DNA from 3 places in the Leuconostoc sp. C5 genome. Region 3 is predicted to be linked to each of the others. Evidence: predicted binding sites of a transcription regulator. Region 3 holds the regulator's gene; each other region holds the start of a gene.
What was found. Region 3 encodes Rex, which represses fermentation and respiration genes when NADH is low (regulators of the CRP and FNR family bind a similar motif). Its sites were predicted from a motif close to TTGTGAANTANTTCACAA; they were not measured.

Region 1: the regulator Rex is predicted to act here: its motif matches at 3,839-3,856, upstream of adhP (alcohol dehydrogenase AdhP).
Region 2: the regulator Rex is predicted to act here: its motif matches at 2,332-2,349, upstream of RHP56_RS00510 (YagU family protein).

Annotation. Positions count from the first base shown of each region.
Region 1 covers NZ_CP134351.1:1,862,097-1,872,667, reverse strand. Annotated here, with positions in the region: gene RHP56_RS09530 (glycosyltransferase) at 1-154, shown strand, start outside; gene RHP56_RS09525 (glycosyltransferase) at 151-981, shown strand; gene RHP56_RS09520 (phosphoglycerate kinase) at 1,067-2,284, shown strand; gene RHP56_RS09515 (MFS transporter) at 2,433-3,704, shown strand; gene adhP (alcohol dehydrogenase AdhP) at 3,875-4,927, shown strand; gene RHP56_RS09505 (lactoylglutathione lyase) at 4,982-5,314, opposite strand; gene RHP56_RS09500 (MFS transporter) at 5,320-6,600, opposite strand; gene RHP56_RS09495 (helix-turn-helix domain-containing protein) at 6,708-7,661, shown strand; gene RHP56_RS09490 (ABC-F family ATP-binding cassette domain-containing protein) at 7,682-9,238, shown strand; tRNA gene RHP56_RS09485 (tRNA-Ser) at 9,542-9,629, shown strand; gene RHP56_RS09480 (hypothetical protein) at 9,926-10,264, shown strand; gene RHP56_RS09475 (hypothetical protein) at 10,257-10,571, shown strand, end outside.
Region 2 covers NZ_CP134351.1:82,458-93,028, reverse strand. Annotated here, with positions in the region: gene RHP56_RS00525 (MmgE/PrpD family protein) at 1-201, opposite strand, end outside; gene RHP56_RS00520 (glutathione S-transferase C-terminal domain-containing protein) at 176-1,258, opposite strand; gene RHP56_RS00515 (hypothetical protein) at 1,695-1,841, opposite strand; T-box leader at 1,910-2,155, opposite strand; gene RHP56_RS00510 (YagU family protein) at 2,364-2,903, shown strand; gene RHP56_RS00505 (FAD-dependent oxidoreductase) at 2,991-4,361, opposite strand; gene RHP56_RS00500 (GtrA family protein) at 4,542-4,997, opposite strand; gene RHP56_RS00495 (glycosyltransferase family 2 protein) at 5,107-6,111, opposite strand; gene RHP56_RS00490 (ArnT family glycosyltransferase) at 6,132-8,234, opposite strand; gene RHP56_RS00485 (hypothetical protein) at 8,444-9,082, opposite strand; gene RHP56_RS00480 (XRE family transcriptional regulator) at 9,179-10,069, opposite strand; gene RHP56_RS00475 (flavocytochrome c) at 10,250-10,571, opposite strand, start outside.
Region 3 covers NZ_CP134351.1:1,717,560-1,728,130, reverse strand. Annotated here, with positions in the region: gene RHP56_RS08835 (phosphocarrier protein HPr) at 113-382, shown strand; gene ptsP (phosphoenolpyruvate--protein phosphotransferase) at 384-2,099, shown strand; gene tsaB (tRNA (adenosine(37)-N6)-threonylcarbamoyltransferase complex dimerization subunit type 1 TsaB) at 2,216-2,926, shown strand; gene rimI (ribosomal protein S18-alanine N-acetyltransferase) at 2,910-3,467, shown strand; gene rimI (ribosomal protein S18-alanine N-acetyltransferase) at 3,445-3,855, shown strand; gene tsaD (tRNA (adenosine(37)-N6)-threonylcarbamoyltransferase complex transferase subunit TsaD) at 3,848-4,864, shown strand; gene RHP56_RS08805 (redox-sensing transcriptional repressor Rex) at 4,962-5,612, shown strand; gene RHP56_RS08800 (lipid II:glycine glycyltransferase FemX) at 5,619-6,656, shown strand; gene RHP56_RS08795 (HAD-IIB family hydrolase) at 6,723-7,541, shown strand; gene RHP56_RS08790 (FUSC family protein) at 7,551-8,033, opposite strand; gene RHP56_RS08785 (nitroreductase family protein) at 8,126-8,869, shown strand; gene RHP56_RS08780 (type I phosphomannose isomerase catalytic subunit) at 8,904-9,863, shown strand; gene RHP56_RS08775 (mannose/fructose/sorbose PTS transporter subunit IIA) at 10,116-10,571, shown strand, end outside.

The DNA.
Region 1 (10,571 bases), 140 kb from region 3:
AGAGCGTGCTAATATTTCCAATCTTGCTGATGCGATGCGACGTATTTTCGATAATTATGATCACTTATCTGTTGGTGCTCACAAAAAGGCACAGGAATATCAGACAAATAACATCGCTGATCAGTGGCAAAAGATATGTGAGGTGCTAATATGAAGATAGAGATTATCAATTCCCTCACAGAAACCAATTTAAAGGGAGTTGCTTGGCAAATAGAGCAAGTAAAGTCCGGTAATAGTGATGAATTGTGGTTGGCTACACCACATGAAGATGCAGCGCATCTCATTAAAAAACTTGGTCTAAATCCTCATAGGGTGTTTGATATATATGCGCAGTCTTATTTAAGTGAGATTGATGAAACCAAAGGCATCTGGTGGGGTGAATTGCCAGTGCCCAACGAAGCGCAATTGATTATTAACAAAGACTGGACTAAAAGTATCGTTAGTCGTGGGCAACAGCTATCAACTGTACGTTGGTTTGGTGATTCTAAACGAATCGTGCAGGCAGTTGTTTGGCAGGATTCAGATGGTAAAATAGACTATAAAGATATTTATTTACGGGATGGACGTTTATTTGCAAAACAATATTTTAGCGAAGGAAAGTTATTAGAATCCGATTTTTATTTTGGTCATCCTGAAGTGGTGGTCAGTGATTATTATTTTGAAGGTAAACGTAATTTTGTTTATGTTGCTGGTCAAAAATATGCTAGTGCTGAAAAATATATCATGAACACGTTAAGTAAATATGCTGGAAATGATTATAATGTTACGCAGTTGCAAAGAGAAATGAGCTACGTACCTAAGCGAACAACGTTAACAATTCTTGACGAATTATCAAACGAAAAAAGAGATATTTGGAGTCAATTAACCGCTATTTTAAAAGATAATCAACATGAAATAACACGGATTTTGGTGGACCAAAAAAATTATTTGAAATTACGGATGACGGGATTGCCTATGAAAAAGGTTCACCGTCGAAATTAATCGTGCAGTTTCTCACACGCGAACAACACAAAGACAAAATTTTGTTTTATAATAGACTTGTAACTATAAAAATTTGGAGGCTATCATGGCTAAATTGACTGTTTCAGATTTGGAACTTTCAGGTAAGAAAGTATTGATGCGCGTTGATTTCAACGTGCCTATCAAGGCAGGCGTTATCGGAAACGATAACCGTATTGTGGCAGCTTTGCCAACAATCAAGTATGTTTTGGAAAACAATGGTCGCGCAATTTTGTTCTCTCATTTGGGACGTATTAAGTCTGAAGACGATAAGAAAGAATTGTCATTAGCACCAGTTGCCGCACGCTTGGGTGAATTATTGGGTAAGGACGTTAAGTTCGTGCCACAAACTCGCGGTGAAGAATTAGAATCAGCAATCAACGCTTTGCAAGATGGTGAAGTTTTGATGGTTGAAAACACACGTTTTGAAGACGTTGTTGATGGTGAAGTGGTCAAAAACGAATCAAAGAACAATCCTGAATTGGGTAAGTATTGGGCATCATTGGGTGATGATTTGTTCATCAACGATGCCTTTGGTACAGCTCACCGTGCCCACGCTTCAAACGTAGGTATTGCTTCAAATGTTTCACAAGCAGCTGCTGGCTTCTTGATGGAAAAAGAAATCAAGTTCTTGGGTGATGCTGTTGCGAACCCAGTTCGTCCTTTCGTTGCTATTATCGGTGGTGCAAAGGTTTCTGATAAAATTGAAATCGTAAAGTCATTATTGAACAAGGCTGATAAGGTTATCGTTGGTGGTGGAATGGCCTATACATTCGATGCTGCTAAGGGTAACAAGATTGGTAATTCATTGTTTGAAGCTGATAAAGTTGAATTGGCTAAGGAATTGATGGCAGAAGCTGGCGACAAGTTGGTTTTGCCAATTGATTCAATTGCTGCTGACGCATTTTCAAATGATGCAAAGACTGAAGTTGTTGATGCTGAAGATGGTATTCCTGACGGCTACATGGGTCTAGATATTGGTCCTAAGTCTGTTAAGTTGTTGCAAGACACATTGTCTGATGCAAAGACTGTTGTTTGGAACGGACCTATGGGTGTGTTCGAAATGTCTAATTTTGCAAAGGGTACTTTGGCAATTGGTGAAGAATTGGTTAAAGTGACTGAAAATGGTGGTACAACAATCGTTGGTGGTGGTGATTCAACTGCTGCGGTACAACAATTGGGTGTTGCCGACAAGTTGACCCACATTTCAACTGGTGGTGGTGCTTCACTTGAATACCTTGAAGGTAAGGAATTACCTGGAATCGCTTCAATTTCGGAAAAGTAATTTCAAAAATAGCGCGAGAGCGCTTTTTTTGTACAATAATTTAAAAATTGTTAAACGTTTGATTGATTAATTACTGTATATATGGTTTAATAATTAACGGACAAAATAACGTTTGCCAGTGAGCAGACATTTTGGAGGAAAACAATATATGACAATTAGTCAGTCCGAAAACGTAATGCAGCAAGATCAAGTAGAGACTGGTGCTCAAATGACCAGCGAACAAAAGGTGGTTCTTGGATCAACAACCCTAGGGTTTACTTTGGATCATATGGACGCAACATTCCTATCTTTCGCATTGGCGCCTATGATTGCCGAACTACACATTACTGGTGCACAGGGTGGAATTATTGCAGCAATGTCAAACTGGGGAGCACTATTAGGAAGTCTCTTGTTTGGTATTTTAGCTGACCGTATCGGTCGTGTTAAAGTATTGTCTTATACTATTATGCTCGTGACCTTTGCGACAGTTATCTTGGCATTTTTGGATAACACGCACACGATTTATGCAGCTCGTTTCCTTCTGGGGATGGGAACTGGTGGTGAGTATGGTGTAAGTATGGCATTGATTGCTGAGAGCTTTAGAGCTAGTCGTGTAGGCCGTATGAGCTCTATTACTGCAATTGGCGGACAAGTGGGTGCCATACTCGCGGCAATTTTAGCAACATTAATTATGCCTTTCTTTGGTTGGCGTGGTTTGTTTATGTTAGGATTTTTGCCACTAATCGTTGTATACATTGTGAGACGACACTTAAAAGAAACACCTGAATTTGAGCAACTGCAGGCTGACTACAAGACTGGTAAAAAGAAATTTAGTTTTAAAACGATTGCCAATACCCCCAAACGCGCTTATACTTCTTTTGTGTTAATTGTGATGTTGACTATTCAAACATCGGGCTATTACGGATTGATGAACTGGTTGCCAACAATTATGCGGAAGCAATTGGGTATCACAGAAACAATTACAGCAGGATACGTCAATCTTGGTATGATACCTATTATTATTGGTATGGCGGTTGGTATGCTTACTTTTGGTACGATTCTAGACACCATAGGTCCCCGACGCGCGTTTGCTATATTCTTAGTAGCTTCAGCGCTTATGATTTATGTCTTTACATTTGCATATAATATGTGGACATTAACAATTTTAGGTGCATTAGTTGGATTTTTCTCTAACGGCATGTATGGTGGATTTGGCGCAGTTATTAGTCAATTGTATCCTTCGGAAATTCGAGCAACTGCAGCCAATACCTTGATGGGATCTGGCCGTGCTATTGGTGCCTTTTCATCAGTTGTGATTGGTTGGATTATGGACAATTATAGTGTGGCAGCCGTGATGCTGAGTTTATCGTTAATGTACGTCATTAGTTTAATTTTTATGTTAACAATTCCTGGATTTAAAAAATTAAATACTGACCAATAATTCAATAAAATTAAAAGGAACATTTAATGATAATGTTCTTTTTCTTTTGGGTATTTATGTGAAACGAGTCACTAACAGAAGGAGATGCGTAGTAAATAATACTTTACAAATATGACAAAAAGCGGTAAAATTAATTGTAAATAAGTTCACATACAAGAAAGAGGTTAAAAATGAAAGCAGCAGTTGTTCGTAACGTAAATGATGGTTATGTTGATTTGATCGAGGATTGGCAGCCACGTGCGTTAGCATTTGGAGATGCATTGGTTGATGTTGAATACGTTGGCCTTTGTCACACTGATTTGCACTGTGCAAACGGCGATTTCGGTGACCCTAACAAGATCGGTGAACGTAACGGTAATTTTGGTCGAGTTATTGGACATGAAGGTGTTGGACGCGTGTCTAAATTAGGCGAAGGTGCTAGCGATTACCTTAAAGTCGGTGACCGTGTTTCAATTGCCTGGTTCTATGACGCTTGTGGCGTTTGTGATTACTGTGTCTCAGGAAACGAAACGTTCTGCCGTAAGGTGCGTAATTCTGGTTACACAATTGATGGCGCAATGTCACAACAAGTTGTTGTAAATGCTAAGTATGCAGTTAAAGTACCAGAAGGCTTAGATCCTGTTGAAGCGACCTCAATTACTTGTGCTGGTGTTACAATGTATAAAGCCTTGAAAGTCGGTGAAACTAAGCCTGGTGAGTGGGTGTCAGTTCACGGTGCTGGTGGTCTAGGTAATTTGGCTGTTCAATATGCACACAGTGTTTTCGGTGCTCACGTTGCAGTTATTGATGGAAACGATGATAAATTAGCAGCCGCAAAAGCTAATGGAGCGGAAGTACTAGTTAATCGTAAGAAGGAAGATGTTGTAGCTAAGGTGAATGAATTAACTGGCGGCGTTCACAATGCTCAAGTGACAGCTGTTAACGATGCTGCATTCTCCCAGGCTGTGAATGTGCTTCGTCCAATGGGCAAGCTTGTAGCCGTTGCTTTGCCACAAGGTGATATGGCTTTGAATATTGCTAAAACAGTCCTTGATGGTATTGAAGTTCGCGGTTCATTGGTTGGAACACGTGCAGACCTAAAGGAAGCTTTCCAATTTGGTGCTGAAGGAAAAGTTAAGCCAATTGTTGAGACAGTTGCCTTCCAAGATATGAATGAAATTATTGATGAAATGAAAGCTGGTTCAATTACTGGTCGTAAGGTCATTGATTTTACAACACTTTAATAGTAAAAAAGCGTAAACAACTTATAATAGCTGTTTACGCTTTTTATTTTGATCTTAAGCATTGGCTTCTAAAACAATTAAATTATCTTCGGAATCATGTATTGATAAGGCAATTTTGTTTCCAAATCTTTTTTCTGGCTCGCCAATAATTGGGATGAAATTGTTACGTAAGTGTTTTACCAAATCGGCTTGGTGATCACGAACGAGCATTTCTAGGCGGTCAGTTGGTTTGCCGGTGACAAACACAATATCTTCGCCATCAATCACAAGGTGCCGACCACTTTGGTGACCAGATTGCGGCAAATCAAATACATCACGCCAAAAGCGATAAGCACGGTTGATGTCAGCAGCTGGAATAGTTTTGATGTTTAGTTTACGTGGTTTCATAATAATTATAGTATAGCGGATTCTCTGGTTTTTTCAACCAGTTCCATATCTTGTTGGCGAGTTAAGATTGTATAAATGGTAATCAGTGATGCGACAAATCCCATGAAGAACCAAGAAATATTTGGTGAATAGATGTTTGCGGTGCCGAGAAAAATAATTTGACCAAGTGGCGTGGCCGACATAACGAATGTATTAATTAGACCAGAAACACCCGCCAAGCGATTATGATTGGTTCGCTTCATTAAGATTGCTCCTAATTTTGGATTGATTTTAGCTTCAATGTATGAAAATAAAAAAATGATTAGCATCCATAAAACACCATTTGGATAAAAAAGGGGTACAGCAGCAATTAATACAATACCAATACCAGAAATGCCAATTAATTGTTTTGTTGTTAGTTTCTTGAAAAAATCATTGGTAATCAAAGATCCAGTTAATAGGCCAATTGAACTTATTGCACCAAAAATAGCTACGGTCGTCCCAAAGTTACCAATTAATAATGATTTGTTATGTAATAAGGTCAGGTTAAAAACACCATTAAAAGAGGTACCGACAAAATTAATGGCGGTAGCGAGTAGTAAAATTTGAAAAAACAAATGATCCTTGTAAACATAAATAAAAGTTGATTTTAAATCTGAAAAAATTGATGTATTGGTATTTGGCTTTGTTTCTGCTTCAATATGTTGTTCGGCTTCCAAAAATTGACGATGATTAAGCGCCATAATGGACCAAGCAATAACAAACATCCCAGCATTGATAAGACTAAATCCAGCGTAATTTTGATGCAAAATGCCAAGTAAAGCGACGCCGGAAAAACCACCAATTAAGTTGACGGCAACACTGACAGTTTGCTCCAAGCTCATTGCTTCTTGTAGATCAGAATCGCTTAAAATAAATCTAGAAACTGGTTTCATTAGTAAATTACTATAAGATCCGACTACCGAAGAAACAAAGACTAATAATAACAGTATCAAAAAACTCCAAAATTGACCGTCAAAGAAAATCAATATCACAGTAATAATCAAAAAAATTATTGATTGAGAGAGGCGAGCAATACTCCAAGACCGAAGGTGATGCTTCGTTTTATCAGCAAAGTTTCCAACAATAATGGAGAATAGTGTTGGTAGTATTTCTGTAAATGCAACTAATGTAACACTAAGTGTTTTGTTTGGCAGTGTTGCAGCATAAACTAAAAAAACAATATTGAAAAAGCTGCTTCCTAAGTTATTAACGAACTGTGATGTAATCATTACTCGAAATGCTGTATTATTTTTGGCAACGCGCATATAAGAACTCCTTTTTTTAATGATAAATTGAATAAATATAGCATACATGGTAAAGTCAGTTTGACAACAAAAAGAGAATATATTCTATTTTTTAAATAATGAGGGTAATGAAAATGAATTATGGTGCGACTTTTAAACGTTTACGAGAAGATAAGGGTTTAAAAATAGTTGACTTAGAACAGCCTAGCATATCTCGATCACTGATTGGAAAATTTGAAAAAGGGCATACTCGTATTTCAGCGGATCGACTAGATAAATTATTATCAGATATGGGTGTTAGTCATGATGAATTCTTGTTTCTTGGTGGAGAAACCAACAATAATTATATTTATATGTTGCTCCGTGAAATGGGTGTTCAATCCGGGAAACCACAAGAAAAGAAACAATTAGAAGCAATGATTTTGAAAGCTACAAATGATATGCGTCAAGGTCGTGGCGGTATCAGTGCACGCTTTATACGTGATTTTGGTTTAATGATACAGGGCGCACTTGCCGAAGAAGAGAATTTACAAATATATGACATTGATATTGTGAAAAAACACGTCAGACCAGCAGTTAATTTTTTAAAGCAAGCCGAAACGTGGGGACAAATTGAATTAGATATTTTTACTTTGTTTTATTTTGGTATGTCTCCAAGTGACCTGTTAATTTTAAGCCGCTTAGCTATCAAACGAGCAAAATTTTATACACAGTTACGTACAGAAAAAAAGCGATTAGTAGATATTGCTTATACAGCCTTTAATGGACTGCTTTTTGTAGATCTTAAAGGTGCAGCTGAAATGTTAACCTTATCAGAACAAATATTGAGCGATGCTGACCAGTTTATATTAGATTGGACTGGTGAGCGAATTCGTTTGAAATTTGGAAAGGGTTTATTAATGATGATGCAAGGAAGTGTGGAAGAAGGCTATCAATTAGCTCATTCGGTTCTTACTGTTTACGAAATTACTGACCAAAAAGATAAAGTGAAATATTCCAAAGAAGTTATCGAAAAAACACGAGACGCTGTTTTATCGGGTGAAACGCAAAAAATACCTCGTACATACTCAATGTTGCTTTAAAGTATGGTAGACTTATAGTTATGGCATTATTAGAAATTTCAGGCCTTTCAATGGCCTACGCAGAAAAAACTTTATACGAAGATGCAGCATTTGAATTACAGGCTGGAGAACACATGGGCATTGTTGGCCAAAATGGTGCTGGTAAGTCAACACTTATCAAGATCATTACCGGTCAAGAACTACCTCTCTCTGGTAAAATCGAATGGCAAAAAGGCTTAAAGGTCGGCTATCTAGACCAGTATGCAGAAATTCCTGAGGGAATGACGCTGGTTGATTTTTTGCATACGGCTTATCAAGATTTGTATGACAAACAAGACCGTATTACGGAACTGTACAATGAATATGCAGAGAGCTTATCTGACAAATTGTTAGAACGCGCCGGACGCATGCAAGAAGAGCTAGACGCTGCCGGATTTTATGACGTGGACACCAAAATTGAACGCGTGATTTCTGGATTGGGATTGGAAGCCATTGGGCGCACTCGGGCACTAGAATCAATGTCTGGTGGCCAACGTGCCAAAGTCATTCTGGCTAAGTTATTGTTAGAAAATGACGACGTTATTATCTTAGATGAACCAACAAACTATCTAGATGTGGCCCATATTGAATGGCTTGAAGATTTCCTACAGTCTTTTGAAGGGTCAGCGATGATTATTTCGCATGATTTTGACTTCCTGGATAAGGTAACCAATGCAATAATTGACCTATCGTTTGGTAAAATTACTAAGTTCCGTGGCTCCTTTAAAAAGGCAATGCGTCAAAAAGACGAGCGAGCTGAGCAACAGTTACGTCAATATGAAAAGCAACAAGGTGAAATTGAGAAAGCGCAAAAATTTATTGCCAAAAACAAGGCACGTGCGTCAACATCAAAACAAGCCAAGTCACGTGAAAAAATGTTGGCAAGAATGGATCGAGTTGATCCACCGTCAGAGGCATTGCAAGCTAAGTTTAATTTTCCCTATGTTAATTCTCAGTCTGCAAACGCACTAACAGTGAATGAACTTTCTGTTGGTTATGTAACACCTGTTTTGGAGCCGGTGACCTTTTCGATGACATCGGGTCAAAAGGTTGTCTTCAAAGGTTTCAACGGTGCTGGTAAGTCTACACTAATTAAATCTGTTTTGGGTGTTATTCCAGCACTTGGTGGTGAAGCAGAGTTTTCACCATCAGCAGTTGTGAATTACTTTGATCAAGATTTAGAATGGGACAATGATCAAAAAACACCACTGCAAGAAATGCAAGATCGTTTCCCTAAATTGGAGCCAAAAGCTTTACGTACTCGGTTAGCTGCTGCTGGTATTAACGCTGAAAATGCGCAAAAACCAATGAAGCAGCTTTCTGGTGGGGAACAAACCAAAGTTAAGTTGGCCATTATGGAAATGAAACCAAGTAATTTCTTGATTTTAGATGAACCGACAAACCACTTGGATGAAGGCACAAAAAATGCTTTGCGTGCAGCTATCGACAAATTCCCAGGAAACGTGATTATTGTTTCCCACGAAACTAGCTTTACAAAGGGACTAGGAGATAAAGAATTAAACGTTGCCGCATTAAGCTATAAAGAAGAAGCGGAATAACAATCAAGAGTTAACAATTTCTGTGCACCCGTGTAATAGATGAGCAGGTGTTTCCAGATATGCGACGGTTAACTTGACCGAATGTAATTAAAAAAGCCGATACGGACTCTATGTGAGTGTCTGTCGGCTTTTTAAAAGCAACTAAAGCAATCTTTCATGGAAAACCATGGCATTGAAATACGGTAATTATGATAGTACTATGAGTCTTCGCTCATGAACTGTTTATTGAGCGCAAAAAGCAGTGTTGACGGCATTTTGGGTATTGCTATCCGTTCTAAATTCTGGTATATTAGTTATTGTTATGGAGAAGTACTCAAGCGGCTGAAGAGGCGCCCTTGCTAAGGGTGTAGACGTGTTAAAGCGTGCGAGGGTTCGAATCCCTTCTTCTCCATTTAGCATTTCATGGCGTTGCATAAGGTTTCAAAAACCTTGATGTAGCGCCTTTTCTTATGAAAAACGTTGCACTGTATTTCATAGCATTTCACACAAAATGGGAAACTTTTTGGGAAACATTTTAAATACGCAAGTAAGCAGTGTAACGGCATTTAAGCCGTTTTTTATTTGGAGAAATGGTACAAAAACAGTACATACTGTCATGTTCCTGTATTAAGTGCATAATTGTATTTAATATACGCATAAATAGTTGTTATAATTGCATATATACATAAAAGATAAATAGGAGCATATATGACGACCACATGGACTAATCGTGAAATATTAAAAAGCTATTTTCGAGGTATAATAGATTTACAGATTGAGTACATGAACAATTATCCAGATATGAATAACGATTATAGACGTGAAAATGAAGCTTTTATAAAGGCAGTTAAAACAGCTTTAGATGAGTTTAGTTGTAAACTGTCGCCAGAGTTAAAAGAGATGTATGTAGCCAAGTATAGAGACAATAAGCCGTTTATAGAGTTCTATAATGTTGTAGCGCCTACTGGTTATATTATGGCTTTAAACAAAGAATTAAACGCATTAGTCAGCAAGATAGAACGACCTAAGGAAAGATTATATGCGTGATATACTGATAGTAGAAACAAGTAATTTAGATATTCTAACTGACTATTTTACAGAAAGATACACAGCTTACTTGGATTACATACAATATGCTGACGAACCTGTTACTGATAAAAAACGTTTTGTATTAGAAGTTATGAACAAATTAGATCCATTGGTTAATAAGATGGAATCAGAGCTGTTAAGTATTTACGTTGATAAATACAGGACACATAAACCTTTCACGTTTTACGCTAATAACTTGGCACAACAGGCCATCATAAATTCACTTAATAAGAAATTGAGCAGACTGGTTAAAGACATTAAAAGG
Region 2 (10,571 bases), 380 kb from region 3:
TAAAAGCTTAGCCGGTCCAGCATTTTTGAGTGTGTCAAATAATCTTTTCACCGCTGGTTCATTTCTAGAAACATAGGCACTTGCTAAATAATCCACAAAGCATTTTTTGGCAACATTCAATTCGTCTATTTGGAACTTGGAATCTACAATTAACTGGGCTAACTTCCGAGTATTACTAACCAAATTTTTCTGCTCTGTCATTTGCTTCTTCCCAAATACTATCATCTGGCCCTAATGGAATAATTCGAGGCAGATCCTCTTGCGGTGTATGATCAACCTCATAAAAACGTTGACGCATTGATTCAAAATTAGTATTGTCGCCAAATGCAGGGATGGCATACAAATCCTTAGCGTAGTTCCACAAATTAGGATAATCAACTAAACGTTTTTTATTAACAAAATACTTTTGATAAAACACTAAGTCAAATCGTGACAGCGTGACATATAAATTAATATCTACTAATGTTATTTGGTCACCGAATAAGTAGCGTTGGTTGGCTAGGCGTTCCTCTAGCCAATCTAATCGATTAAATACTTTGTCATACCATTTTTTATAATCTGCTTGAGAACGTCCATGACCCGCCTCATTAACCGCATAATTGATGTCCATCAATATGATGTCACTCAACGCATCAATATCTGAACGCAAGTTCTTAGGATATAAGTCCGGTGCAGTTTCTGGTACATATTCTTGCCAGGCTAAGGCAAATTCTTTGATTAAATTATTATAATCATTGTTAACAACCTTACCGGTTTGAGTGTCAACGAGTGCTGGTACCGTCGTTCTTTTATCGTATGAAGGATCAGCTAACCGGTAAGCTTCCCCAAGTGAATGAATCCCTAATACTGGATCAACATCCCCATCATCTAACGTAAAGAACCAGTCTCCAACTACCCCAGCTGGTCTCAAAGGATCAACGATGCCATTAGAAATCACTTGATCTAAACCTAATAAATCAATACCAATGGCAATACGATTAGCCCAAGGGCAATGACGAGACCAAATCAAGCGATAACGGTTAGGTGTAACAGGAAGCGTACCGTCTGTAAACCGGGCTTTAAATTGGGGGCCTTGATAGGCTGAAAACTTTTCTCGTTCATTAAAATTGGACTTGTCTTTACCGTTGTCATATTCTTTTTGCTTTTGATGCGCTCGCGGATTAGCAACCTTTGATTGTGAAAAATCAATCGGACACGCCTGTAGTGTATCCGTTACCTCAATGTTTTCTAGTTCTTTTTGTAGTGTTTGATCACTCATACTGTTTCTCCTCAAATCTTTCTTTCGTCTATATTTTTTTAAGTATTTTAAATCATCATCTTTATATATCACCTTAACTAGGCTGTTTTCAGCTCTATTATGACCACCCCCTTTATTTCAGACCACAAAAAAGCAACCCAGCTAAAAATAGCCAGATTGCGGGACGAAAATCGTGTTACCACTCGCATTCAATAATCTATCACTAAATTATTCTCTTTAAGTTCTGTTTTTTAACAAAACTCTGTGCTATATCGGGCACACCCGGAATGAATTTACATACTTGCTCACCCATTCTATGACTCCAAGACCATTTTCAACTTATTCGTAACACCAACTTTCACCAATTCGTCGGCTCTCTTTCAGTTACTCTTTAAATTTACTTATCTTTTCTTTGTCTTTAAAACTGCAGTTACTTTTTTAAAGTTAAAATTGATAATTATAACTTAGTCGTAGACGATATAGGCTTGCTATCCGATATCAATATTGTTTCAAAGCCCACATCAATAAAAGCTGGAAAAATAGTTAAATCAATCCATGGAAACTTCTTTAATACAGTCAAAACATCATACAATTTATTGGTCATTACTTATTCTCCATTCATTTTATTCATCAACAAAAAAAGTCCCATAATCTTTGCATTATCTACAAAGATTATGGGACGAAAAACTCGTGTTACCACCCAAATTCTATAAAGTATCACTACTTTATACTTGACAGGTACATCAAAAGAGAGATACCTTAACGCGATAACGGGCGCACCCGAGCGGTATTCACGAACATGCTTATACCACTAACGACTCCAAGACCATTTTCAATTCATTCGTAATACTAACTTTCACCAAATGTTAGCTCTCTTTGATTACCCCTAAAATTTACTTATCTTTTCTTTGTCTCATTTATTTGTAATAACCTTACACTATTTATAATTATTTTGCAACCATTTATTTTTATTCTCATTGTTTTTTAATTACAAGTATTTTATTTCACAATTTTGGCAATATCCATAATTAATCGAACATATTCCCGAAATCAAATGAATTGACAAACGATCCCAATGGCTGTATTATTAACAGTTGTTAAATGATTCACATAAGGGAGAAACACTATGGTTACACTAAATAAACCAGTTGCATCACTAAAGGAGATCATTACTAAAAGTATTTTCTACGGATTTATTGCAGGGATGATTTCAGGAATGGTTAAAATCGGTTGGGAAAATATTTTGCCACCACGTACACTAGCTCGTAATGCCACTAACCCACCACAACATATGGCTGAACAGCTTGGCATTCCATCTAAACTAGTTCATTCATTCTTTTACTACTCTCAAGATCAAAAAGTATTTTGGTTCACATTGATTCTACACTTCTCATTTGCCATTGCGTTTGCAATACTATACGTATTTGTATCTCAATATTGGTCTAAAGTAGCTTTGTGGCAAGGTGCTGCTTATGGTATATTCCTTTGGATTCTTTGGCATATCATTATCATGCCTGCATTTGGAACAATTCCAGCTCCATGGAATCAACCTTTAGATGAACATATTTCTGAGTTCTTTGGGCATATTGTTTGGGCATGGTCGATCGCAGTGACGGTCTACTTCTTAATTGCTAAGGATAAGAATGGTCATTTAGAAAACGTATAATTCTACTTATTAAATAAAAAGAGACGCAACCTTTCGAGTTGCGTTTCTTTTTATTTGTAGCCTAATATTACCTTATTCACAAACTAATTAAAATTTAGGCTCACCAAGTGCATGTTGTGCCGCTAAGTTCAATAGACTCCATTGTCGGTCAAATCCTGGTTGGAAGAAAAAGTCGGCTTCAGCCAAATCTTCCAAACGAAGTCCGTGTTCGATCGCTAGCGCAATGACATTACCTTGAGCCGTTATATCATAAGTCGATAGCACCGCACCGCCTAAAATACGATGTGTCTGCGGATCATAGCCCAGCTCGACATAAACTTCAGTGTTCCCATTTTCTCGAGGAACGTAGTCGGGCCGTAAGGTATCTTGGTAGAAGGAGCTCTTCAAAGTAACACCTGATTTTTGGGCCGTTGTGGTATTTAATCCAGCCGTTGCAAAATGGTAATCGAACACACTTAACGCTGACGAGCCAACGACCCCTTTGAAAGGAACTGAGGGCTGATTTTCAAATAAATGTGCGATTATATAACGGACTTCACGCCGTACAACGGTTGCTAGTGCAATTGGTAATTTAGTTTGGGCAGGGATTGAATACGATAGAACCGCATCTCCCACAGCATAAACATCTGGTAAATTCGTCCGTAAATATTCATCCGTTTTAATCCAGCCTCGATCGTCTAAATCAATCACACCTTTCAACCAATTCGTATTTGGCTTAACCCCAGCGGCTTGAATAACTAAATCACTCGGGTACTTTCCCTCATCTGTTTTTACTGCCGTTACTTGACTAGTTCCTTCATAACTTTCGATGCGAACGCCAGTAACCACTTTTACACCTTTATCAGCTAACTCCTTTTCCAGAACAGCTGTTAATTCAGCATCTAAATAATTTCCCAAAGGGCGGTCAATCATATCAATTAAAGTAACATTTTTCCCGGCCTTAACACTAGCTTCCGCTGCCTCAACGCCAATGTAACCCGCACCAACAATTGTGATATTTTTAACATCGGGATTTTCTAACTTGGCCTTTATACTTGTTGCCCAATCTTTACCACGCATGAGGTAGACATTTTCTAAATCGGTCCCTGGAACAGGTAGACTATTTGGTGTCACGCCTGAACTTAATATCAGCTTATCATAGCTATATTTCTCAGTACTACCGGTAGTAACGTCTTTGACAGAAACTGTTCTATCATCAGCATCAATTGCCAGTACCTCGTGGTTACTGTAAATTTCTGCGCCCAGCTGTTCCATATCTTCAGGACGGAAATTACGAACATCATTAACATCAGTAACACTATTTTCCAAATATAATTCCATGCCGCAAGACATGAATGAAATAAAATCACCGGCTTCAAACAACTTGATGTCAAGGTTCTTGTATTTACGAGTTAGTTCTAGAATAGCTTGATGTCCCCCATGAGATGCACCAACTATAATAATCTTTGTTTTTGACATTCCTAATTCCTCCTTAATATTGTTATCCTTTTCCTACCTACCATGCTAGAACAATTCTAAACAGAAAGCAATCGTTTTGATTTTTTGACAAAAAAGAACAGCTATATCAAATAGCTGCTCTAAACTTGCTTGTTCTTAAATAAAGTCATCACTTTTATCTACAGGTAGCTGATAAAGATGTTAATTGAAAATCATAAATTTTGAAATAAGATAATTTACAATTACCGATAACACTTGTATCAAAATAATTGCTAGAAAACTATTTAGTTCCGTACTATTTGAAGCGAATTGGTTTACTATTGGTAATGAAAAAGGAAATAGCTTAAAGTTTACTTGATTAAGAAAGAAAATATGAATAAAAATATTGCTATATTTTTCGATCATAACGTAGGTTAAAAAGAAGTCAATTCCGGCCACAAATAACCGTCCCCAAAGGAATCTGACGAACTGAACGAACACGCTTTTTGTTTGTTTGGTTGTAAAAACAAACAGTTTATTAACAACAAATGCGAATATAATGGTCAGTGTCTGCGAGATTAGGACAGGCAGCATTGTGTCATCAAATATTTTCATGGAAATGAGTCGAACGATTAAATATACTATGGTCGTTGCCACACCCCAGAAAATATACTTCATTTTTTCAGAAAGTAAATATTTACGCAAAACGATTCGTCTCCATTCAAATCCAAAGAGTACTTTGATTACTATTGAACAATATCATTATCAATTGTATTATGCTTGAAAATCACTTCATGGCATAGTCATCAACTTGACGTAGCTTTTCCACGAATGGCCCTGTTTCAGTTTCAATTTGAAATAAAGGTCGTTGCTTCACTTCAGTAAATATTTTGCCAATATAAATACCAACAATCGATATTGCTACCAAGTTAATGCCTCCCAGTAACCAAATGGAAATCATCAAAGATGACCAACCTGCTTCTGTGTTTCCAATCATTTTTTCAAATATTGTGTAAACAATTTCAATACTGGCGATGCTGATGACAAGAATGCCTAAATTAAATAATAAACGAATCGGTTGAACACTGAAACTGGTAATGCCATCAATAGCAAAACTCAACATCTTTTTTAATGGATATTTTGATGTACCTGCCTGACGTTCACCACGTTCATAGAAAACTTTATCTGACTGAAAGCCAACTAGCGGTACCATAGCGCGTAGAAAAACATTTCGCTCAGGTAGTCGCAGTAATGCTAGCACGGCAACACGACTCATTAATCTAAAGTCGGCGTGATTTGGTACCATTTCAACACCTAAGAATGATGAAATTTTGTAAAAGGTTAGTGCCGTATTACGTTTGAACCATGTATCGGTTTTTCTACTGGATCTGACCCCATATACGATTTCATTGCCCGCTTTATATTTAAGCACCATTTTTTGAATAATATCTGGATTATCTTGCAAGTCAGCATCTAGTGTTATAACAATGTCCGCTAATTTAATACTCTCTGACATTCCTGCTAATAATGCTGATTGGTGGCCAAAATTACGAGATAACTTGACACCAATTAAATCAGAATTTAATTGTTCTTTTTCTTGAATAATTTCCCATGTATTGTCTACAGAGCCATCGTCCACAACCATAATAAAACTATCGTCGCTAATGAGATTTTTTTGAATCAAAGTCTCTTTAATCGTATTCAATTTGGACAAGGTTGTAGGCAAAACTTCCTGCTCATTATAGGCTGGTAAAATCAACCCAAGTCTTGGTGTTGTAAATCTTGTCAGCATATTTAAAGTATTCTCCTTTCTTATTCGTATATATTTGATAGATCATATAGCGTTGTACTTTGTGATTGTCCACCCATTTGTTGCGTTGGGGAACTTTGATTTGACGTACTAGAACTATATGTGACCTTAGTACCATTCTTTTTAACCCAAGTTAGTATTTTACTAATTTGACCACTTGAAGTTTTACTATTATTACCCATAACGAAGTATTTAAGTTGTCCCGACTTGACTAGCTTCTTAAACTCGGATAGAGACATCGTTGGATCAGTACCGTTATAACCACCTATAGCCATAACTGCTTTGCCTGATTTGATAATATATCCAGATGCTGAATTAGAATCTGTTGTAGCAAATAAGTATTTAGCATTGCCTTGATGCTTCTTAGTGTAGCTCAATAATTGATTATTGACTTCCCCGCCCATATCACTGCTTCCGGTTTGACTTAGCAAGGAAGGACTAGCGGCTGGTATTGCTGCAGAATTGTGCGACAATGTTGGTGTTAACGACCACCAGCCTGCCATTAATAAGATACTAATTGCCGACAAGACAATTTTTATTTTGTTATTGATTTGTATAGGCAATAACCACCAGATAGATAAGCCAATTGCTACAATAATCAAGATAATGCTGATAATTTGATAATATGACCATACATAGTACGCTTGCAGTAGAAGCGTTGTTAATACGGCAACACTGACTACTATTCGTGCGATCATTGATTCTTTATTGCTTTGAGCAGACATTTTCACAACCGCCGCTACGCCAATTGCTGTCAGTGCAGCAATCGCAGGGGCTAGCATAATTGTGTAATACGGGTGAAAGAAGCTAGCAACTGAGAAAAATCCATAGACTGGAACGAACCAGCCCGCCCAGAGCAGAACCTCGGATTGTTCCTCAGAAACATGGTACCATTTAGCACCACGTTTTCTAAATCCAAACCAACCAGCAATAAGTCCAAGAATTGCAAGTGGCAGATACCAACCAATTTGTGAACCCAAATCTGATTGGAAAAGCCTAAATGGTCCAGCTGATCCAATAGCAAATGCACTGTTACCGCCACCCTGGCCACCTTGTGCTTGTCTGGTCATTTTTCCTGACTGACCAGGTGCTTTGCCTTTAGCCTGTTTTGCGTTTTTATTTGTAGATTGGTTTGGTGGCGTGCCAGTTGGCGCTTTACCACCGTTTTGTTGTCCGGTCGGTGCCTGTCCGGTCATTTTACCAGTTGGCGCTGACCCGCTCGGCTTTTTACCACTCGGAGCACCGTTATTTTTTTGAGTTCCTGTTGATTTTTTGGTACTTCCCATGCCAGGGAAAGCACCGCCGGTTCCTGTTGATTGTCCTAACAATCTTTCGGTACCGTTATATCCAAATGCTAGCTCCATTAATGAATTCGTTTGTGAGCTACCAATATATGGTCGACTAGATTGGTCAACAGAATCAACTGCCAACGGGTAGGCTACTGTAAAAATCGATAAGGAAGCCATACCAACAACTAACCAAGCAATTTTCTTTTTCCACGGTAGTTTGATTGCTACCCAATAATAAACAAGCATTGCTGGTAAAATCATGAAGGCTTGTAACATTTTGATGTTGAAGCCCACACCAATCAAACCAAAACTGACAATGACTAGCCAAATATTTTTCTTAGCGACTGCTTTTTGTAAAATATATACAGCTAAAAGCAAGAAAAATACCAGTATAGCATCCATATTATTTGTGCGACTATTAGCAACCACCGTTGGCGTTAATGTCAAAATCAAGGACCCAATTCGTCCGGCCAATAAACCAAACTTTGGTGCTAATAATTTATACATTAAGTAAACAGATCCTATACCCGACAAAACACTTGGTAAAACAACCGACCAGCCATGTACACCAAATATTTTAGCTGATATGGCCATTAGCCATAATGCAACTGGCGGTTTGTCAACAGTAATAAATCCTGCTGGATCAAAAGCGCCGTACCAAAAATTCGACCAACTTTTTGTCATCGAGGTAATAGCCGCCGTATAGTAGCTATTAGCACTACCAGCATCCCATATACCCCAACCATACAAAAAGGCACTTAGTATTAAAATACCGACTAAATACCAATCTGTTTTTTGCATTCTTTTTAATTGCAAAACTGCTACCTCCTTATTCAGATAAATTTATTGTAAGAGTGGATTAATATATGTAAGTTAAACAAAAATTAATTCAACATTAAATCAATGCATTTTTACATTGACTTAATGCATAAAAATAGAAAGCATAACATGCAAATATGCACCTTATGCTTTCTATTTTCCCTCAGTATTTTCTATCCAAACACAACCCCATTTATTAAATGTAATTAACTCGTCATCCGTCGAATATGCAGGTAAGTAAATACCCCTATAGGGACAGCAGTCATAACAATCGTTGCTACAAAACGCAATAAACTATATCCAAGACTGCTACTATCAATCAAATGCTGTATTATCGTAAATAAATAATACCCAGGAAACAACTTTTGAACAGCACTGATAATCGTGACGAATCTTCCTGTGGTCCACGTATCAAAAGGTATAATCAATAATGCCCAAACCATCATAATTGGAAAGGATAACGCATCCAACACTTTGTTATCGGCTACGATGCCCATCGCAAATCCTATTAAACAAAAGTATACTCCCAAGATCTGACACAACAAGACCTCAAAAATAAAATTAATGTCTACTTGTATTGTCTGCATAACAACACCACAAATGGTTACAGTTAACGCAATGAGGACATTTAAAATCAACTGAATCATCATTTGATCCAACACCCAATTTTTTATACCATAACGCGAGGTTTTAGCCTGTAAAAAGTAAAAATTTTGACTACGATTAATGGTTTTTCCAAACGTAACAACCGAGTTGCCCATAATACCCATTACGCAAGAAGCAACAAACCAAATACTCGAATAACGATGAGTAAAGAACCCGGCAGACTTTGCTATATTAACCATGAATATGTACCACATTACTGGTGAAATAAGTGTAAATAAAATGAAGCGTCTATTTCGAAACGTTTCCTTTAATTCTATATATGTAATCATCCTGTATCACCCCTCGTTATTATTATACTTACGGTACCATTCTTCAATTGTCTGATTATTAGAATGTATTTCCGTCACTTTTTCATCTTGTACAATCACGCCGTCTTTTAATAACAAAACACGATTAAAATACCGATCAATTTGATTAAAATCATGTGTAATAGTCAAAACACTACCAGCAACATGATCCATATAATTCCAAAAGAAATCAATAGATTCTAAATCCATGCCAACTGTCGGTTCATCTAGAATCAAAAGCTTTGAAGAACTCATTACACTTAACAATAATGCAAGTCTTCTTTTTTGACCGCCAGATAGATCACTGATTCTGACATTAGCTTGTTCTTCCAAATGAAACTTTTGCAATAACCCACTAACAAATTGCGTTGAATAAATGCGATGAATGCCGGCAGAAAGAGCGATATGTTCTGCCAATCGAAGCGTTTCTATTAAAGTATTTTCTTGGGGCATAACATTTAAATCCTCTTTGGGATCAAATAATCTTTCGATGTGACCTTCATCTGGTCGTAGCATGCCCGCAATAATATTTACAATAGTAGACTTACCCGAACCATTGCTCCCTAATAATGCAATGCGATCCTTACCATAAATTTCTAAATTCACATCATTTAATACTGGTTTTTTAAAGCCTTTACGAACGGCCGTCAACTTCAATAATAATTCTTCTGGGCTCTGTTGTCCGGCCAATAAATAATTTAAATCAACTCCAAAGATGTCCGCTAACGCAATAAGTTTATCAATGTCTGGTTCAGCATCCCCACGCTCCCATTTTGAAACGGATTGACGCGAAACATATAACTTTTGAGCAATAATCTCCTGCGATAAACTTTTCTTTTGCCGTAACATATTGAGCTGATAACTGAATATATTTTCCATATTTTAATTCCCTTCACTTTGTTGTGCACAGGTTTTATTATACGTAAAAGATTTCACTTGACCATCAAAAGCGCAATATCTCTGTATCCCTTTAGCTGCGCTGGTCGCAACTAGTAGTTGCATACTAAAAAGACTATTGCCTCACCAATAGTCTTTCCACGTTTCTCTCAAAAATTTAATTTATGACAAACTCAAAACATGTTTTGCAGCTTGCTGGCCCGCCTGTCGACCAAAAACAATTGTTTCGGCAATTGAATTACCACCAATGCGATTATCTCCATGTAATCCACCAGCCACCTCACCAGCAGCAAATAATCCTGGTACTGCCTCACCTATCTCATTTAAAACTTCAGTTAAACGATTAGTCTTTATTCCGCCCATTGTGTAATGAACGGCCGGTTTAATGTGAATTGCATAATAAGGCGACTTCTCAATACCACGATCCATGCCTGTCTGGCGATCAAATGCTATATCCTCAAAGGCCTTTTGATACATGTTCCAA
Region 3 (10,571 bases):
CTTTAGTGCTTGATATAACAATGATTTGTGCAATATTCTACTTGATATTTTGTAAGCGCTTTGATAAACTATATTCAGAAGCTGATTAACAGCACAAAGGAGAATTTTAAACATGGCACAATCAAAAGACTTTCATATCATCGCAGAAACAGGTATTCACGCACGTCCAGCAACTTTGTTAGTACAAGCAGCTTCAAAGTTTGCTTCAGATGTTACTTTGTCATATCAAGGTAAGGATGTTAACTTGAAGTCAATCATGGGTGTAATGTCATTGGGTGTTGGTCAAGGAGCCGATGTTACTATTAAGACTGAGGGTGCTGATGAAGAAGCAGCAATGACAACAATTGCTGAAGCAATGGCTACAGAAGGACTAGCAGAATAAAATGACGAAAAACTTCAAAGGAATCGCGGCAAGTAACGGCGTAGCAATTGCTAAAGCCTACTTGTTAGTTGATCCGGATTTGTCTTTTGAGAAGACAACAGTAACAAATGTGGCGGCTGAACAAGCACGTGTCGACGATGCTTTGAAGGCTTCTAGTGATGATGTTAAATTGATAAAGGCAAAGGCAACCGAAAGTTTAGGTGCTGCAGAGGCTGAAGTATTCGAAGCACACCTAATGGTTTTGGCTGATCCAGAAATGTCTGGTGCAATTAAACAAAAAATAGAAGATGACAAAGTTAACGCTGAACAAGCTGTCAAAGAAGTCACAGATATGTACATCAGTATGTTTGATGCGATGACGGATAATGAATATATGCAAGAACGTGCAGCAGATATTCGCGACGTAACGAAGCGCATTTTGTCACATTTATTGAACATTTCTTTGCCTAATCCAGCACTAATTGATGAAGAAGTAGTTCTTGTATCAAAGGATTTAACTCCTTCCGATACAGCGCAACTAGATCGTCAGTTCGTAAAAGGTATTCTAACTGACCTTGGTGGTCGAACAGCTCACGCATCAATTATGGCACGTACGTTGGAAATTCCAGCGGTGGTTGGTTCTGAAAAAGCAACAGTTGAGGTTTCTAGTGGTGATTTGGTCATTGTTGATGGCTTGACAGGTGATGTAATTGTTAATCCTGATGCCGATACACTTGCTACTTATCAAAAAAAGGCAGCCGATTATTTCGCACAACGTGCGGAATGGGCTAAGTTAAAAGATGAGAAATCAGTGTCTGCTGATGGTAAAGAATTTATCGTTGGTGCTAACATTGGCGCACCAAAAGATATGCAAGCTGTTTTAGACAATGGTTCTGAAGGCGTTGGTTTGTATCGAACAGAATTCTTGTATATGGAATCTGATCATTTACCAACCGAAGATGAACAGTTTGAGGCTTACAAATCTGTTGTCGAACAAATGGGTGACAAGCCCGTTACAGTTCGTACGATGGATATTGGTGGCGACAAGCATCTTGATTATTGGAAATTACCTGAAGAAGAGAATCCGTTCTTAGGTTATCGTGCCATTCGTATTTCATTGGATCAGACTGATATTTTTCGCACGCAATTACGTGCATTGATACGGGCATCTGCGTTTGGCAACTTATGGATTATGTTCCCAATGATTGCAACATTAAGCGAATTCCGTGCTGCTAAAAAAATTTACCTTGAAGAACGTGAAAAGCTTGAAAAAGCGGGTGTGGCTACGGGTGAAGTTAAGTTGGGCATTATGATAGAAATTCCAGCTGCAGCAATTTTAGCCGATAAATTTGCCAAAGAAGTTGATTTCTTCTCCATTGGTACGAATGATTTGATTGCCTATACAATGGCTGCGGATCGTGGAAATGATCGTGTGGCGTATTTGTATCAACCATATAATCCGTCTATCTTACGATTAATTAATACTGTGATTTCAGCTGCACACAAAGAAGGCAAGTTTGTCGCAATGTGTGGTGAGATGGCTGGTGATCCTGTGGCAGTACCACTATTAGTGGGTATGGGATTAGATGAGTTTTCAATGAGTGCACCATCTGTTTTGCAAACTCGTTCCTTGATGAAAAAGCTCAATACAGCTGACATGAAAGTGTTGGCTGAAAAAGCATTGGACGTTGAAACGAATGACGAAGTGATTGAGTTAGTTAAGGAAGCAACAAAGTAATATTTAGAAAAAGCGCCATTGGCGTTTTTTTTGTGTGCTCTATAACGGTTTTTATGATTACTAATAAATATAACAATTCTCATTCAAGTTTTATTATTTGTGATAAAATTAAACTTATGAAGATTTTAGCATTTGATACAAGTAACCAACCACTAACAGTGAGTTTGGCAGAACATAATAGCGTAAAAAACGTTTTCACTACCAATGTAGCACGTAACCATTCCATTCAGTTGCTACCAGCCATTCGAGATATTGTGGCTGCTGAAAATTGGACACTACAAGATATTGATCGTGTTGTTGTGGCTCAAGGGCCAGGATCGTTTACGGGATTAAGAATTGGTGTCACAGTGGCAAAAGTTTTAGCCGATACCTTGGGTGCTGAATTATGTGGTGTATCTAGCTTAGCAATTTTAGCGGAACAAGTTAAAGCTGACGGGCTAGTGGTACCATTATTTAACGCCCGCAATAGAAACGTTTTTGCTGGTGTATATCAAAATGGTGTGAGTATATTTACTGAATCTCATCAGCCAATTACAAATTTATTTGCTTTTTTGGAAGCAAAGGACGAACCAATTACTTTTCTGGGTGACACCTCAGAATTTAGCGATGAAATGCAAACGCTTTTTGGTGAGCGCGCAAAAATTTTGTCACCAGAAGAGAGTTTACCGGATGGGGTGGGTATTGTAACACTTGGATTGCAAGAAACACCTACAGAGAATATTCAGGATTTTAATCCAAATTATCTACGCAAAACGCAAGCAGAGCTGAACTGGATTGCTGCTCATCCTGGTGAGGATAAACCAGAAAACTATGTTTTTGAAATTTAGAAAATCAAAGCATTTATTAAATAGTTTGCCAAAATATACCGAAAAAGTCGTTGATGTCCAAGGGACAACATTTTTATTAAGGCGAGCTACGATGTCAGACATCGATATGCTAATAAAAATTGAAGAAGCAGTTTATAATGGTTCAGCACCATGGCTTTTACGTGATTTTGTGAGTGAACTGTCACGTCCGCATGTCCGACTGTATTTAGTCATTGAACGGCGTGGTCAAATTGTTGGTTTTGCTGGTGCTGCTTTGCGCACTGACATTCATGACATGCACATTACTAATATAGCTGTCCTACCGGTATGGCAAAATAGCGGCTTGGGCACGATACTCATGCAAGAGTTAAAATTGTTTACTAAAAAAACAGGTATGTCATCAATGACTCTGGAGGCCAGAGTGTCCAACCTGGGCGCACTGGCATTGTACGAACGACTGGGCTATAAGCAAACAGGTATTAAGAAAGGATATTACCTCGATAATCGCGAAGATGCGGTATCGATGGCATTACACTTTGATGATTCGACGAGCAACAACTGAAGATATTGACTTGATATGGCATATAGCCGATGCTGCTTTTGGATCATCCCCTTGGCCCAAAAGCGTTTTTGAACATGATTTAGCTAGTCCCAGGACAGCTTATTTTATCGGGGATGGTGGCTTTGTTGGTGTCACGACAATACTTGATGAAGCTGAAATTGTTAGTGTTGCAGTACATCCTGATTATCAAAAACAAGGTGTGGCACAGAACATTTTTAAACATATTTTTAATATGAAGCAAGTTACTCGATTTTTGCTTGAAGTATCTGCACAAAATGGTGGCGCCCAAGCATTATATAGAAAGCTGGGATTTACAGAGTATTATCGTCGTGAAAAATATTATAGAAATGGTGATGATGCAATTATGATGGAGAAAAAAATTGACTAAAATAATTTCCTTTGAATCAAGTGCGGATGAAACAAGTGTCGCCATTGTTGAAGACGGTCACATTGTGCTAAGCAACAGTGTGGCTACCCAAATTAATTCACATCAACGCTTTGGTGGTATTGTTCCTGAAGTGGCCAGTAGACATCATATTGAATGGATTACTCGGGTACTAAATGATGCTTTAAACACGGCTCATGTAGAACCCAAAGCGCTTGATGCGGTTGCTGTGACATATGGGCCGGGACTAGTCGGCTCTTTATTAGTTGGTTTAATGGGGGCGAAAACATTTGCTCTGGCGCATGGTTTGCCAGTTATTCCAGTTAATCACTTAGCAGGTCATATTGCGGCGGCAAATTTTAACAAGCCAATTAAATATCCAGCGATGGCATTAATGGTTTCTGGTGGACATACTGAACTTGTATTGATGCGTGAAGAAAACCAATTTGAAGTCATTGGCGAAACACGTGATGATGCAGCTGGAGAAAGCTTTGATAAAGTTGGGCGGCTATTAAATTTGCCGTATCCTGCTGGGAAGACAATTGATGAGATGGCTCATAGAGGCCAACCAACCATTAAATTTCCAACTGCCATGGCACATGAAGATAACTATGATTTTAGTTTTTCTGGTTTGAAGAGTGCGGTAATTAATTATGTGCATCACGCCAATCAAAAAGAGGAAACAATCAATCAGAATGATTTGGCGACTAGCTTTCAAAATGCTGTTGTTGATGCATTAATTGGTCGGACAAAACGAGCATTAGAAAATTTTCCTGTTAAAAGTTTTGTATTAGCTGGTGGTGTCGCCGCAAATTCTCAATTACGTGAAGAATTGACTATGCTATTAAACGATTTTCCAAAGACAGAATTTATCCCTGTTCCGATGCAGTATACAGGGGATAATGCAGCAATGATTGGTGCTGCGGGTTATTGGAATTACAAGAAAAATATTTTTGCTGATTTAGATTTAAACACGGATCCGGGATTGGATTTTGAATTGTTACAATCCTGACATCATTGTGAAAACATCACTATCTTTTGGTAAAACCTTTTTATATATGGTATACTAGTTATGCAAAAGTTCACAAGTTTAATTAATGGAGATAATTATGACTCAACAACCTAAAATACCGCGTGCAACTGCTAAGCGGCTACCTATATATTTTCGTTATCTAACATTTTTACATGATGCTGGCAAGGAACGGATTTCTTCCTCAGAGTTGAGTGAAGCTATTAAGTTCGATGCGGCAACAATTCGTCGAGATTTTTCATATTTTGGTGCGCTAGGTAAGCGTGGCTACGGTTATGATGTCAAAGCGCTTTTAGATTTTTTCGCCAATGTATTGGACCAAGACAGCTTAATTAATGTGGCTTTAATTGGTGCTGGTAATCTTGGACAAGCTTTATTAAACTTTAATTTCCATCAATCATCAAATATGCGTATTGCAGCAGCATTTGATGCAGACGAAAAGCGTACAGGCACAATTCTGTCAGGTGTACCAATTTATTCAATGGAAGAGTTACAAGAGCAAATAACAGCACAACGTATCAATATTGCCATTCTAACGGTTCCACAAGGTGTTGCACAAGAAATTACCAACCAGTTAGTCGAAACGGGTGTCAAAGGTATTTTGAACTTTACACCAGTACGTGTGACTGTTCCAACTGGTGTTCGTGTGCAAAACGTTGACTTAACAAATGAATTACAGACGTTAGTTTATTTCATCGAAAACTACGGCTCAATTACGACAGGACTATAATTTCACATGACTATTTTAAATTTAGATGATTCCAAAAAAGTAACTGATTATCAGCAATTCGTTCGTGAAAATCCCCGTGGACAAGTAACACAAGATCCATTGTGGGGAGAGTTGAAATCTAACTGGGGACACATTTATGTTTACCACGAAACTGACGGAAAAATTGATGCCGCTATGTCTGTTTTAACCGTCGAAGCAGTACCAGGAAAACTATTAGCTTATGTTGGCCGAGGGCCAGTAGCTGATGTTGAGGACATTGACTTGATTAAGTCAATGATTAATGAAGCATTGACGGCTTTGCCAGATAATGTATTTTTGGTACGTATGGATCCTGAGGTGTCATATTCTGATGCATTAAATCAAAAGTATCTTGATGCTGGATTTAAAACAAGAAATAAACAAGTTAAGCATATGCATGGGAACATTCAACCACGTAAGAATGTTGTTTTGTACTATGATGGTCGCGGTGAAGGGGCTAAGCCCATTACAAATGAAGATGAGTTAATGCTTCATTTTAAGCCGAAAGTCAGAAATGATATTCGTCGTGCTTTTCGTGACGGGGTTACTGTTACAAGTGGTGATAGTGAAGAAGACATTCGCGCATTGTTTGATACATATGTGTCGATGGCGAAGAGCCATGGCATTACCCATCGACCAATTGACTATTTCTTACGAATGCAAAAATTATGGGCTGGTACGGGATTATTCCGTGTTTATCTAGCGCATTATGAAGATCAAGTTATTGCCAGTGGCCTTGGATTCTCTTATGGCGATGAGATTTGGTACATGTACGCTGGTTCATACCGTGAATTTGGAAAGCATAATGCGCCTGCTGCTATCCAATACGAAATGCTCAAATGGGGACTTGAATTAGGCAAAGTTGAGTACGATTTTGGTGGCATTGGTGAATTTGATAATTCAGATGGATTGTACAAATTTAAGCATGAATTTGCTTACCATGATCCCCATGCTGAGTACATTGGTGAACTAGATTGGGTAATTGATGAATCTGGTTATCAAGAATATCTTAAACAATTTGAATGAAATTAGCGCTTAACGGCGCTTTTTTGGTACAATTGAAAGATAGTATTTACGAGTAGGAGACAAGTAATGTCAATTAAATTAATTGCGTCAGACATGGATGGCACGTTTTTAACGGCAAATGATGAATATAGTCAAGCTAGATTTGAACGCGTTTTATCAGTTATGGAGAGACGCGATATGCGTTTTGTTGCGGCTTCAGGGCGTCAAGTTAAAAATCTACAACAATTGTTTGCCCCAACAATTAATAATGGCTTTGAAATGGATTTTGTTGGTTCCAATGGTGCAGTTGTATCAACATTTGAACAACAATTGTATTCAGTACATTTGTCAGCTAATCAATTAGAAAAGGTCATTGACTGGAATGCTAAAAATCCGGAGTCAGCGGAAAACATTATTATCATGACAGGTGATAAAGGAACATATGTGTCTAACCATGCGACAGGTCAAGTCGCGGAAATGGTTTTTCAATTTTATCCCAACGTCAAGCAAGTTGAAAAATTAATGCAAGTTGATGATCACATTTTGGGTATTACTTTTGTGTGGCCAAATAATGAAGTGCATCAACATGTGTCTGCGCTGAGAAATATTTTTGGCAACGAATTGCATGCAACTGGGTCAGGATTTGGCTCTGTTGATGTTTTAGGAAAAGGTGTGGATAAGGCAGCCGGACTACAAGTTTTGCAAGATTACTACAATGTTTTAGATAGTGAAGTAATGGTGTTTGGCGATAATGGCAATGATTTAGAGATGCTGACTAAATACGAAAATGGGTTCGTGATGCCTAATGCGGAGCCGTTTATGCAACAAAGAGTAACTAAAAAAGCCGTCGATGTGAACACAAACGATGGCGTTTTGAAGACAATTGAGCAATATTTAGGTATTTAAAAAAGCGGCTCACGTCGCTTTTTTTGGTGACCAGAATCGGTTAATCGCGATTGCTATGACCACGCCGATGAAAGTATCAATGATACGATCAATGACATAAACTATGGTTGCACCAGCTGGAATGTTTAATGAAATCATTAATAAGGCAGCCATGGCCCCAATAACACCACTATTGTAGTTGAAGCCATCTAATAAAACAATTACAACAATAACAAGTAGAGGTAAAAGAATCATGGAAACCCAGGCAGCTTGATGTGTTTGTTGGTGAACAATGAAATAAAATAGCGCAAAAGCACCACCGACTGTGTTAGAAATCAACCGTACTTTGGCAAAGTTGAGCGTTTTATCCCAACTTTCTCGCAGTGCAAAAACTGCCGCTAAACACGCAACAAAAGGCGGACGATTAAAAAAATAAAATGACGTGATGATTAGCATAACGGCTAGAGCAGTCTTTAATGTACGTAATCCTAATCGAAACTTCCCGAATTGCATAAATTTCTCCAATTAATATTTTATTATTTTATCATAATTTTATGGTACTATCTAGTTATGAATATTATTTGGTTTCATGAAAGGATTTTACTATGTCTAACCCAACCTTAGATGTGCTTAATCAACATATGTCCATACGTTCCTTTACAGATGAAATGGTCTCTGATCAACAGGTTTCAGAAATTATTCGTGCGGCAACTGCTGGGCCTAATATGAATAATTACCAACCAGTAACTTTTATAGAAATTACATCACAAGATATAAAAGCTGATATTACCACTAAGGTAGGCATGAAATATATTGAAACTGCGGCAAGATACTTTGTTGTAACAGTTGACTACAATAAAGATTTAATAGGCTTAAACAATGAGCAGCGCCGCCAGGCAGAAGAGAACATACAGAGCTATGCATTACTTGAAGGTGGTATTGTGAGTGCCGGCATTGCTCTTGGACGGGCTCAAGTCGCTGCTGAATCGCTGGGATTAGGTAGTGTGACCATGGCTGGTGCATTAGGGGCCTTTGAAATTTACGAAGAGCATCTCAACTTGCCACGCTATGTGAAAGCAGTGATGGGCTTTTCAATTGGTCATCCGGCGGATAATCCTGGTATTAAGCCAAAACTTGGTGAAAGCGGATTTTTGATGAAAGATCGCTATAATCAAGTACAGCTAGAAGAGGCAGTTTCCGCGTATAATAAAGTGATGGTTGAATATTATGCGAATCGAGGTATTGAACGTTCTTGGACAGAAAACAATGCCCGAATGTTAACTCGTGAACGAAAAACAACACCATTATTGACGCAGTATGCTAAAGATAAAGGATTTAACCTAAAATAAAATTTTTTTGAATAAAAATGAAAGCGATTACATTATGACAATATTACATTTACAAGCAGAGTTACATGAAAAGATGTGGGGTGGAAGCGCCTTGGAAGACTTTAATTATAAAATCCCGAGTGATCACACTGGGGAGGCTTGGACAATTGCTGCCCATGGCAATGGACAATCTACTGTAATTAACGGGAAATTAGCAGGTCAAGGATTGAGTCGAGTTTGGCAAGATCATCCAGAATTGTTTGGTGGTCATGGACGTGATGAAGCATTTCCACTATTAGTGAAAATTTTGGATGCCCATGAAAATCTATCAATTCAGGTTCATCCGAATGATAAACAGTCTCACGAAAAATTTGGCAAAACAGAAAGTTGGTATATTTTAGATGCAAAGCCAGGTTCTAAAATATATTATGGTCATCATGCGAAAACACGAGATGAACTTAAAAAGATGGTTGATCAAAAAGAATGGGAAAAGTTATTACGCACAATTCCAGTGCAGAAGGGAGATTTCTTTTATGTTGCTTCTGGTACATTTCACGCTTTAGGGGCTGGTATTATTGCTCTTGAGATACAACAGAGTTCTGACACAACTTATCGATTCTACGACTTTGATCGAATTGATGCCGCCACAAAAGAAAAGCGTCCGCTTCAAATTGAAGAGGCCTTAGCAGTCACTACTGTACCTCATGTAGATCCTACCTTAATTCAAGATACCACGATTGTTGACCAAACTGTCATTGAACGTTTGGTAGTAGCAACAAAATTTACCATAGATAAGTTGTTGGTTCGCGGCCCATCATTGTTTGAACTAACTCACCATTATGAACTGTTTACGGTGATCGAAGGGTCCGGTTTTATTGATGCCGATCAAATCAAAAAAGGTGATAGTTTTATAGTATTGAGTGATGCAAAAAACTATCGATTAAATGGTGATATGACGCTCATACGCAGTTTTGTCACACCTACAACAACAAATAAAGACGTATTTGTGAGATGAATTTAGAAGATGTCGCTAGATTGTAAGTTATTATTTCATTAGTTTTCATCACAATTTACCTTTTGAAAAACTATTTTATGAAAAGAAAATACAAGGTATGTAAGAAAAAGTGAAAGCTTGTACTTTTTGGTAAACTAGGATTATAATTAAATATGTAAACGGTAACAAAAAACTTACTTGAAAGCGTTTACAAAACTGTTTTGTTCCGTTATAATCATATAGTAAGTATTTTAATGAGAAGGAGATAACCGGATGGTTAATCTAATTATTGCCAGTCATGGAGACTTTGCTAAAGGCATACTGATGTCAGGTTCAATGATTTTCGGTGAACAAGAAAATGTTGAAGTTGTTACATTTTTGCCTAACGAAGGGCCAGACGATTTAGATAAGCATTACCAGGAGGCATTGGCGAAGTTTAATAATGATGATCAAATCCTATTTTTAGTTGATTTGTGGGGAGGATCACCATTTAACCGCGCTAGTTTAATTCAGAAGCAAAATCCAGAAAAAATGGCTATCATTGCAGGGTTGAATTTACCAATGTTAATTGAAGCCTATGCTGGCCGTTTGAGCCAAGATACAGCCGCTGGATTGGCTACGTATTTGGTTCCTGTTGCTAAGGATGGTGTGAAGTCAGTTCCAGAAGCCAAAGAAGAAACGGAAGCTAAAACCTCCGAAAAAATTGTTGGCTTAAAAGAAGGACACATC